DNA from 3 places in the Methylobacterium sp. E-025 genome. Region 3 is predicted to be linked to each of the others. Evidence: riboswitches for the same ligand, from Rfam matches in the RefSeq annotation. Region 3 holds a riboswitch; each other region holds the start of a gene.
What was found. Region 3 has a riboswitch for cobalamin ahead of MKK64_RS13880 (TonB-dependent receptor). Riboswitches for the same ligand answer to the same signal wherever they lie in the genome.
Positions count from the first base shown of each region.

Region 1 (3,266 bases), on a different contig from region 3:
GCGGACCGGGAGCGCCACGGTCTCGAAGTCGTCGTGGTCGTGATCCTCGCCCGCGCCGTGATGCGAGGGGCGCGCGTCGAGGTCGTCCTCGGCGGCGGCCTGGAGGCCGAGCAGCACCCGCGGGTCGATCTTGCCGTGGGCGGTCTCGACCACCTTCACCGCGCGGGGAAGCTGGCGCTTCACCTCGGCCCGCACCTGCGCGAGGCCGGCGGCGTCGAGAAGATCCGCCTTGTTGAGCACGACGAGGTCGGCGCAGAGGAGCTGGTCCTCGAACACCTCCTCGAGCGGGTTGTCGTGGTCCACCGCCGTATCGGCGGCGCGCTGGTTGGCCAGAGCCTCGGGGTCCTCGGCGAAGGCGCCCGACGCGACCGCCGGCCCGTCCACGACCGCGACGACGCCGTCGACGGTCACTCGCGAGCGGATCGCCGGCCACTGGAACGCCTGGACCAGGGGCTTGGGCAGGGCGAGGCCGGACGTCTCGATCAGGATGTGCTCGGGCGGGTTCGGGCGATCGAGAAGAGCCGTCATCGCCGGCACGAAGTCGTCCGCGACGGTGCAGCAGATGCAGCCGTTGGGAAGCTCGACGATCGAATCCTCGGTGCAGCCCTCGATGCCGCAGGCGGCGAGGAACGACTTGTCGAAGCCGATGTCGCCGAACTCGTTGACGAGGATCGCGAGCCGGCGCCCGCCGGCATTCTCGACCGCGTGGCGCACCAGCGTTGTCTTGCCGGCCCCGAGGAAGCCGGTGACGATGGTGCAGGGGATCTTCTGGACGATGCTCATGGGGATCTCGCCGATGGCTCAGGCCGCGCGCGGCGGAAACGGAGGGATGCGGGCGACGACGCCCTTGCGGAATTCCTGCGGCCTCTGCTTCCACGGCACGATCCCGTCAGGCGTGCCGGCGTAGAGGCCGACGCCGTCGAGAATGATGCGTGCGGAATCCGCCGGGTCGAGGTCGCCGTAGACGTAGGTCCAGCGATCCTCCGCCGCCACGGCGACGGTGCAGGGCCGCTTGCAGACCGACAGGCACTCGACCGCTTCGATCGTCACGCCGTCGGGGGCGGGAAGCGCACGCAACGCGTCGAAGAGGCGGGCGCCCGCGCGCGGGCCGTCCGGTGCATCGCTCTCCATCCGGCAGGTGGTGCAGACGTAGAGGATCGTGTCAGCCACGGGCGCCTGCCGCGGCCTTCGGGCCGAAGGTCTGCCAGGCGCGCCCGAAGGCCAAGCCGATCACCGCCCAGAACACGAAGGCGATGGCGAGCGAGCGCGCGGCGAACTGCGCGGCGAGGCCGGCGGGAAGCTCGGACGGCGTCGCCGCCACCTCCGGCGCACCGGCCAGATGCGGAGCGACGATGAGCACGATTCCGCCGAGGATGGTGATCGGCACCCGGCGGATCGCGATGAGATAGATCCCCATCGCGGTGGCCGACGCCGTCATCACCCACCAGACCTGGCGGGCGGCCAGCGGGGCCGCCTCGCTGCCGGGCAGCTCGGGCGGCAGGCCCAGAGCCGGCGCGAGCGCCACGGCGAGGAAGCCGGCGACCGCGAAGGCGAGCCCGCGCTCGGGCGACGGCTCGCGGCCGGTGGCCAGCATCACCGCGCCAAGGAGCAGGGCGTAGCCGATCCCGCCGACGAGGGTCGCGAGCCCGGTGAACAGCATGCGCGGCAGGCCGGCGGCCGGCTGCCATTCCGGCTCGGCCTTGGTGTCGTGGTCGTGCCCGGCATGGGCGAGCACGATCGGCAGGCGCCCGGCCAGCGGGGCCGCCGAGGCGGCGGCGCCGGGAGCGGCCTGGGTCTCGTAGCGCTCGGCGGCGATGATCAGCGGCGAGGTGAGCGCGAGCTCGAGCCCCGTCACGAGGACGGCCGCGAGGAAGCCGGCGGCGAGCGCCGCCGACAGGAGCCGGATGAGCATGGGAACGCCTGGGTTCAGGCGGTCAATGGCAGGGGAAGTTCTGCGTGTGCCGGAAGTCGTGCGCCGCGTTGTGCAGCGCCGAGGCCGGCGAGAAGCCGGCGAGGAACACGAGCCCGAGGCCGAGCATGGCGGCGGCGACGATGGCGACGAAGCCCTCGTTCGCGCGGGTGCCGGTCTGGGTGAGGGTCTGGGTGGTCATGTCGACAACATCTCCGGCCGCCCCGCCGGCGGCGTTCGAGAAAGCGCGGGGGACGGCAGGTCTCCTGGCTCGCGGATCGCAGCGCCTGCCGCCTTCCCGAAACATCGGTGGCCGAGGGCAGGAGCTGAGGGCTCCCACGGCGATCCGGGCTTCGATCCGCAACGCAGTCCCATCTTGGACAGGTCGGTTCAACGAAGCCTGGATCGCTGTGGGGACCCTGGCCGCTTACAGTTGCGGGGGCAGCCGCGGCATCGGGTTTCCCCTCACCGCATTCCCTTTTCACCCCGTCTCCGGGGCACCGTCGCGTCCAGCCATAGCCTGTCCGGTCTCCCCGCACAACGGAGGCTTTGACGGGCGCACAGGGGTTGGGGCATGGGTTCCAGCCATGCAGCAGGCCGCGCCTCGGACGACCCTCGTGCTCGGCGGTGCGCGCTCGGGCAAGAGCGCCTACGCCGAGAGGTTGATCGAGGCGGTGCCGGGCCCGTGGCTCTACCTCGCCACGGCACAGGCCTGGGACGACGAGATGCGCGCGCGCATCGCCCGCCACAGAGCGCGGCGCTCCGGCGACTGGATCACTCGGGACGTGCCGAACGCTTTGGCCGCCGCGATCGCCGAGGCGCCGGGGCCGGTGCTGGTCGATTGCCTGACCTTGTGGCTGACGAACCTGCTGCTTGCCGATGCCGACCTCGACGCCGAGACGGCGGCGCTCCGCAGTGCCTGCCGGGAAGCGCGCGGGCCGCTCGTCCTCGTGTCGAACGAGGTGGGCCTCGGGATCGTGCCCGACAATGCGCTCGCCCGCCGCTTCCGCGATGCGGCCGGACGCCTCCACCAGAGCCTCGCGGCCGAGTGCGACCGCGTCGTGCTGACGGTCGCCGGGCTGCCGCTCGTTATCAAACCGCAGGGAACGCCATGACCGACGACGCCGAACGCCATCGCGAGAAGATGGAGAAGCGCAAGGCGGTGCAGGACGCCGAGGTCGCGGCCAAGACGATCGAGAAGGGCCTGCTCATCGTCAACACCGGACCCGGCAAGGGCAAGACCACGGCGGCGCTGGGCCTGGCGCTGCGCATGCTGGGGCGCGGACACCGGGTCGGCGTGGTGCAGTTCATCAAGGGCGCGTGGGACACCGGCGAGGCGCATGCGCTGAGGACGTTC
Region 1 is NZ_JAKSYR010000021.1:80,815-84,080, forward strand. It holds gene cobW (cobalamin biosynthesis protein CobW) at 1-783, opposite strand, end outside; gene MKK64_RS01385 (DUF1636 family protein) at 802-1,170, opposite strand; gene MKK64_RS01390 (CbtA family protein) at 1,163-1,912, opposite strand; gene MKK64_RS01395 (CbtB-domain containing protein) at 1,935-2,111, opposite strand; cobalamin riboswitch at 2,148-2,429, opposite strand; gene cobU (bifunctional adenosylcobinamide kinase/adenosylcobinamide-phosphate guanylyltransferase) at 2,497-3,024, shown strand; gene cobO (cob(I)yrinic acid a,c-diamide adenosyltransferase) at 3,021-3,266, shown strand, end outside.
Region 1: it holds a riboswitch for cobalamin, as region 3 does, so the genes downstream of both, MKK64_RS01395 (CbtB-domain containing protein) here and MKK64_RS13880 (TonB-dependent receptor) in region 3, are expected to answer to the same signal.

Region 2 (3,266 bases), on a different contig from region 3:
CGACCGCCCTCGCGGCCCTGTTCGATCCCCGGCCGATGCTGGGCCCGGAGGCCGGCGCGGACCGTCAGGGCGCGCCCCTCGGCGCCGCGCTCACGCCGCCCGAGCCGCGTTTCGCCCCGCCGGTCGCGACGCTCGCGGCCGCCGAGCCGCGTTCGACGGAGGCCGCGCCCCCGGCGGAGACCGGCCGGCAGGCCCAGGTCGTGGAGCAGGTGCGGGCCCTGCGGGCAAACCAGGTCTTACGGGACACGCAGGTCCTGCGGGTTACCCAGGTCCTGCGGGACACCGAGGTCGTGCGGCAGGCCCAGATCGTGCCGCTGCCGGTCGCCCGCCCGGCGGACCTGATCGCCGCCCCCGTGCCGCAGCGCCTCGCCCTGCGCCGCGCCCCGCGCCGGGTGCCCGAGGCGGTCCCGGCGCCCACCGCCGAGACGCCGTCGTTCTTCGAGGAGCTCTTCGCCGCGCGGAAGGACCCGGGCCCGGCTTTGGCCTACGCCGCCCTCGAGAGCCCCGGGCTGGAGCGGTCGCGCGGCCGCCTGTTCCCCAGCCCCGACGCGGGCGCCGGCACGGCGATCTACGACATCACCGCCCGCACCGTCCGGCTGCCGAACGGCGAGGTGCTGGAAGCCCATTCCGGCCTCGGCGCCAGCATGGACCATCCCGACTTCGTGCACCTGCGCATGCGCGGCTCGACCCCGCCGGGCACCTACGACCTCACCGAGCGCGAGGCTTTGTTCCACGGCGTGCGGGCGATCCGCCTCAACCCGGTGGGCGGCGCCGCCGCGATCCACGGCCGCGACGGGCTGCTGGCCCACACCTACATGCTCGGGCCGAGCGGCGCCTCGAACGGCTGCGTGTCCTTCCGCAACTACGACCGCTTCCTGCAGGCGTTCCTGCGCGGGGAGATCCGCCGCCTCGTCGTGGTGACCGGCCGCGGCGACGGCCCGGCCCGCTTCGCCGCGAGCCGCTGACGCCGTCACCGATCGGCCACACCCGGCGACGGCGTCCGAAAGCCGGATTGACGGGCCGGCGCCGCCCGACGCAACCTGCACGCGACGGTTCCTCATCGAGGATCAAAAGGGAACGCGGTGAGGGGAGGGCCCGACGAGGCCTTGCCCGAAGCCGCGGCTGCCCCCGCAACTGTAAGCGGCGAGCCTTCCACCACTGGACGTCACTGGATGCGCCGCATCCGGGAAGACGGTGGCGGGCGATGACCCGCGAGCCAGGAGACCTGCCGTCAGTCGTGGTCACACGCGAAGCGCGTCGGGCGGGGTGTTCCGGCGGGTGTCGAAGCCCCCGGCCGTCCGACGGACGGAGCGGTGGATCGGCCTCGTTCGCGGTGACGTGCCACGTCCGCGTCGCCCGAGGTCCCGTGTCCGCGTCCCAGTCCCCGCTCGTCTTCCGAACGCCAACCCTGCTCGCTCTCGCCTGCGTCGCCGCCCTCTCGGGCCCGGCCGCGCTGGCGCGCCCCGCCGCCGGGGAGGCCGAGGCGAACCTCGCCGAGATCTCCGTGACGGCCGACGATCCCAGGCCCGCCGCCGGGGCTGCGGCGAGCGCCGGCTACGTCGGCGGCACCATCGGCGCCGGCGGGGCGCTTCGGACGGTGGATGCGGCGAGCGCCGGCATCGTTTCCGGCGCCGAGATCAACAGCCGCCCGATCACGCGGCCGGGCGAGGTGCTCGAATCCGTGCCCGGCCTAATCGTCACCCAGCATTCGGGGGAGGGTAAGGCCAACCAGTTCTTCCTGCGCGGCTTCAACCTCGACCACGGCACCGACATCGCGATCGAGGTCGACGGGATGCCGGTGAACATGCGCACGCACGCGCACGGCCAGGGCTACGCCGACATCAACTTCCTGATCCCCGAGCTCGTCGGCGCGGTGGCGTTCCACAAGGGGCCGTACTTCGTCCGCGACGGCGACTTCGCCTCGGCCGGCTCGGTACGGATCGACTACCTCGACACCGTCGCCAAGAACGTCGCGCTGACCTCGTTCGGCAGCTTCGGCTACGCGCGGGCGCTGACCATCGCCTCGGCCCCCCTCGGCCAGGGCAACCTGCTCGTGGCGGGCGAGGCGCAGGTCTACGACGGCCCGTGGGACGTGCCGGACGCGCTGCGCAAGGTGAACGGCGTGGTGCGCTACAGCCAGGGCACGGCGCTCGACGGGTTCTCGGTCACCGGCATGGCCTATGCCAGCCGCTGGGCCGCGACCAACCAGATCGCGTCGCGCGCGGTGTCGGAGGGGATCATCGGCCGCTTCGGCACCCTGAACCCGACCGATGGCGGCGACAGCAGCCGGTTCTCGCTCTCGGGCCGCTGGAGCATGACCGACGACACCGGCGTCACGCGGGCCTCGGCCTACGTCATCCGCTCGCAGCTCAACCTGTTCAACGACTTCACCTACTTCCTCAACGATCCAGTCAACGGAGACCAGTTCCACCAGCTCGACCAGCGCATCCTCGGCGGCGGCGAGGTGAGCCACGTCTTCCAGGGCGACCTGTTCGGGCATCCGATGGAGAACGAGATCGGGGTGCAGACCCGCACCGACGCGATCCGCGTCGGGCTGTTCAACACCGCGAACCGCCAGTTCCGCACGGGCGTCCTCGACGACCGGGTGCTGGAGGCGAGCGGGGCGTTCTACGTCGACAACCGCGTGCGCTGGACCGACTGGCTGCGCACCAGCGTCGGCTTCCGGGCCGACGGCTACTACGGCGACGTGGTCTCCGACACGGCGGCCAATTCCGGCAAGGCACGGGACGGCATCGTCAACCCGAAGCTCGGGCTGGTGCTGGGGCCGTGGTTCGACACCGAGCTCTACGTGAACTACGGCGGCGGCTTCCACTCGAACGACGTGCGCGGCGTGACCGCGACGGTCGACCCGGCGAGCCCCCTCTTCAACATCGCGCGCTCGCCCTTCCTCGTGCCCTCGACCGGCTACGAGGTCGGCATCCGCAACCGCTCGATCGCCGGGCTGGAGACCGCATTGGCCCTGTTCCGCCTCGATTTCGCGTCGGAGAACCTGTTCCAGGGCGACACCGGCACGACGGAGCCGAGCCGGCCGAGCCGCCGCTTCGGCATCGAGTGGACCAACCGCTACGCGGTGACGCCGTGGCTGAGGCTGGAGGGGGACCTCACCGTCACCAATGCCCGCTTCTCCGACGTCGACCCGGTCGGCAACCGCATCCCCGAGGCGCCGACCACGATCGCGTCGGCCGGGTTCACCTTCGGCGAGGGCCTCGGCTGGTTCGGCGCGATGCGGCTGCGCTACTTCGGCC
Region 2 is NZ_JAKSYR010000109.1:59,067-62,332, reverse strand. It holds gene MKK64_RS15015 (DUF2778 domain-containing protein) at 1-965, shown strand, start outside; cobalamin riboswitch at 1,034-1,248, shown strand; gene MKK64_RS15010 (TonB-dependent receptor) at 1,367-3,266, shown strand, end outside.
Region 2: it holds a riboswitch for cobalamin, as region 3 does, so the genes downstream of both, MKK64_RS15010 (TonB-dependent receptor) here and MKK64_RS13880 (TonB-dependent receptor) in region 3, are expected to answer to the same signal.

Region 3 (3,266 bases):
GCGCGAGGCCGGCGTGACCTGATGGTCGAGGCCGAGGTTGACCAGCCCGTAGGCCGGGCGTCGCGCGGTGTTGCCGAAATCGCTGAACACCTCGCCGACGTACTGGAACCCGACCCGTGCTTCCCAGGTCGGCGCGAAGGCGTAATTGAGCCAGAGGTTGGCGACCCGCTCGGGCACGTCGATCGGCCGGTTGCCGGCGTACGAAATCGTCGCGCCGTTCACGGCCTGGTCGAAGGAATCGTACTGCGCGTGCAGCAGGGCGAGGTTCGCGTCGACCCGCCAGAGCGGCGTGACCTGCAGCGAGAGCGCCGCCTCGACCCCGTAGGAGGATTGCCGGCCGACCTGCGTCGAGACGTTCGGCTGGCCCGGCACCGCCGAGATCAGGTTGTCCTTGACGATGCGGTAGCCGGCGAGCGTCCACTCGCCTCGGCCGTCCCAGAACACGCCCTTGGCGCCGAGCTCGACCTGCTCGCCGGTGGAGAGCTTGAAGCCGGCCAGCGATTGCGACAGCGTGATCAGGCTGTTCACCGGGTCCGTGGCGGTGGCGACCTGCGCATAGAGCGCGGTGTCCGGCGTCGGGTTGAACACCAGCCCGAAGCGGTAGCCGAGGCCCTGGAAGGACTTCTCGAACTGCGCGTTGCTCATCAGGTTCTCGCGCTGCAGGGTCGAGGCGTCGAACCGGACGCCGGACAGGAACGAGAGCTGGTCGGTGAGGATCAGCCGGTCCTCGGCGAAGACCGAGGCCTGGTCTGTGCTCGTCGCGTAGGCCGGGCTGGCGCGGCCGTTCAGCGGGAACGAGCCCGGGTCGTAATCCGTCAGCGGGACGCTGGTGACGAGGCCCGATCCGACGGTCGAGAAGTTGTTGGTGTGCCGAAAATCGATGTGGTTCACGTCGAAGCCGGCCAGGAACTCGTTGCGGAAGCCGAACAGCGTGCCCTTGAACGCGGCGTCGAACCGGTTCCCGAGCTGTTCCTGCTGGTGGTAGATTTCGGTGTAGTCGCTCCGGTCGACCAATCGCGTCGATCGGTTGAAGCTGTAGGTCTCGACGTCGAGCCAGTGGCGCCTGCTCTGCAGCCGGTAGGCGGTGTTGCGCACCGTGATGTCGGCGGTGGGCGTCCACTCCGTCTTGAGCTGGGTCCAGTTGTCCGCCCAGGTGATCTTGGCGTCGCGGACGTTGTAGTTCTTGAACCGGATGAAATCCGGGATGCGCCCGTCAACCAGCGGCGTGCCCCAGTAGCGCGCCGGCTCCTGATAGCCGAGGTCGTGGCTCAGGGTGAAGGCGAGGTCGGGCGTGGCCTGGAGCAGGATCGCGCCCGAGACCGCGAGGTTGCGGAAGTCGCCGTCCGGGCTGATCCAGCCGCCGGCGCGGTTGCCGCTGACGTTGAGGCGATAGGCCACCGCGTCGCCGATCGGGCCGCCGGAATCGAGGGCGAGCCGCGCGATCCCGTCCGATCCGACGCCGGCCCGCACCACGTTGATGGGCATGAAGGTCGGCTTCTTCGTCACCACGTTGATGACGCCGCCGATCGCCCCGTCGCCGTAGAGCACGGAGGCCGGCCCGCGCAGCACCTCGATGCGCTCGACGTTCCAGGTGTCGAACGGGAAGGTCACCGTGTTGGCGCCGACGAACAGCCGCGTGCCGTCGTAGAGCTGCTGGATCGAGTTCGGCCCCGAGAACCCGCGGCTGGTGAAGGCGCCGTTGCCGTTGCCCGGCGAGGCGATGGTGGTGATGCCGGTGGCGTTCTGCGTCACGGCGTCCGCGATCGTGTCCTGGCCGCGCAGCCGCGCGGTCTCGCCGGAGATGACGTCGACGCTGCCGGGGGTCTCCAGCGGCGTGAGGCCGAGGCGGCTCGCGCCGCGGTCGGGCGTGCGCAGGTTGAGGCCGACCGGCGCGGCGCGGCTCAAGCCGACGCCGTCGCCCGCGACCGTGAGGGTGTCGAGCACGACGCTCGCCGATTCGCCGGCGACCGGCTGCGCGCCGGCCTCTCGCGGCGCAGCGAGGATGACGAGCGCCGTGCCGGCGAGGAGCAGGCAGCGCGTCGCGCGCCCGAGGGAACGAGCGGTTTGCAGAAGAACGAGCATGGATCGGATTCGGCTCTATCGGCGCGACGCGACGGCCTGCCCGACCCTCGATCTACATCGAATGTAACAATGTTACAATTAGGCGATCGGCCGAACGCGGCTCGGCCGCCGGCGCACGGATGCCGGGCGGCTTCCTGTGCGTCGTTCGGCGCGGGTCTCGCGGTCGGCAAGGGCATGGAAGGGACGTGCGGACGCGTGTGGTGGCACGTCACCGCGAACGAGGCCGCCCCGCATGCGCCGCGCGGGCCCATGCGTCTCGACACCCGTCGAGGCACCCCGCCCGACGCGTTTCGCGTGTGACCACGACTGACGGCAGGTCTCCTGGCTCGCGGGTCGCTGCCCCTCATCGTCTTCCCAGGCGCCGTGACCCAGTGACGTGTTGATGGAGGCTCGCCGCTTACAGTTGCGGGGGCAGCCGCGGCATCGGAAAGGCTCCTCGGAGCCTCGTCCTCACCGCGTTCCCTTTTGATCCCCGAGGGGAACCGTCCCCGCCAAGTGGCTTCCGCGGTCCCGAAGAGTCAACGGCCGGAAGCACGCTCCTGTGAAGTGTGACCCGGCGGCGACAGCGACGGCGCGCACGGTGGCGCTAGGTCGAGACATGCGATCCGTCCTGCGCCGACGCCTCGACGACGACGCTCGGCGGCAAGGTTCCTCCGGCGCCGCCGAGGACGGAGCCGAGGTCGCCCGGCAGGGCGGTCTCCGCGGTCAGCTCCGCCGGCTCGCCGCCGGCCGCGTGCTCGTCCGCCACCAGGGCGACCGCGCCCGGTGCGATCAGGCCGAGGCTCGCCGCGTGCCGGGCGATGGCGGTGCTGTCGGCGGCGATGACGAGGTGGCTCCCGGCGGCCGCGACGACCTGCGCCAGCGCCTCGATCTCGCGTATGCGGTCGGCGTCCCGCGACACGTTGCGGATGTAGACCGCCTTCACCCGGCCCGGATGGTCGGCGACGAGCCGGCCGTAGACCTCCGGATCGTGCTGCCCGCTGTCGCCGATCAGCACGAAGGGCAGGTCGCGATACAGCGACAGCATGTGGACGATCAGGGCGCGCTTGTGATCCTCCGCCCGGCGGGGGAGGGGGTGCTTCCACGACAGGCCCCATTCGCGCAGGAACAGGATCGGGCCCACCGGGATGCCGTGGATCGTGAAGAACTCCGACAGCATCTCGTACAGGCCCCACGGCGCGCGC
Region 3 is NZ_JAKSYR010000102.1:341,795-345,060, reverse strand. It holds gene MKK64_RS13880 (TonB-dependent receptor) at 1-2,082, opposite strand, end outside; cobalamin riboswitch at 2,376-2,584, opposite strand; gene MKK64_RS13875 (App1 family protein) at 2,669-3,266, opposite strand, start outside.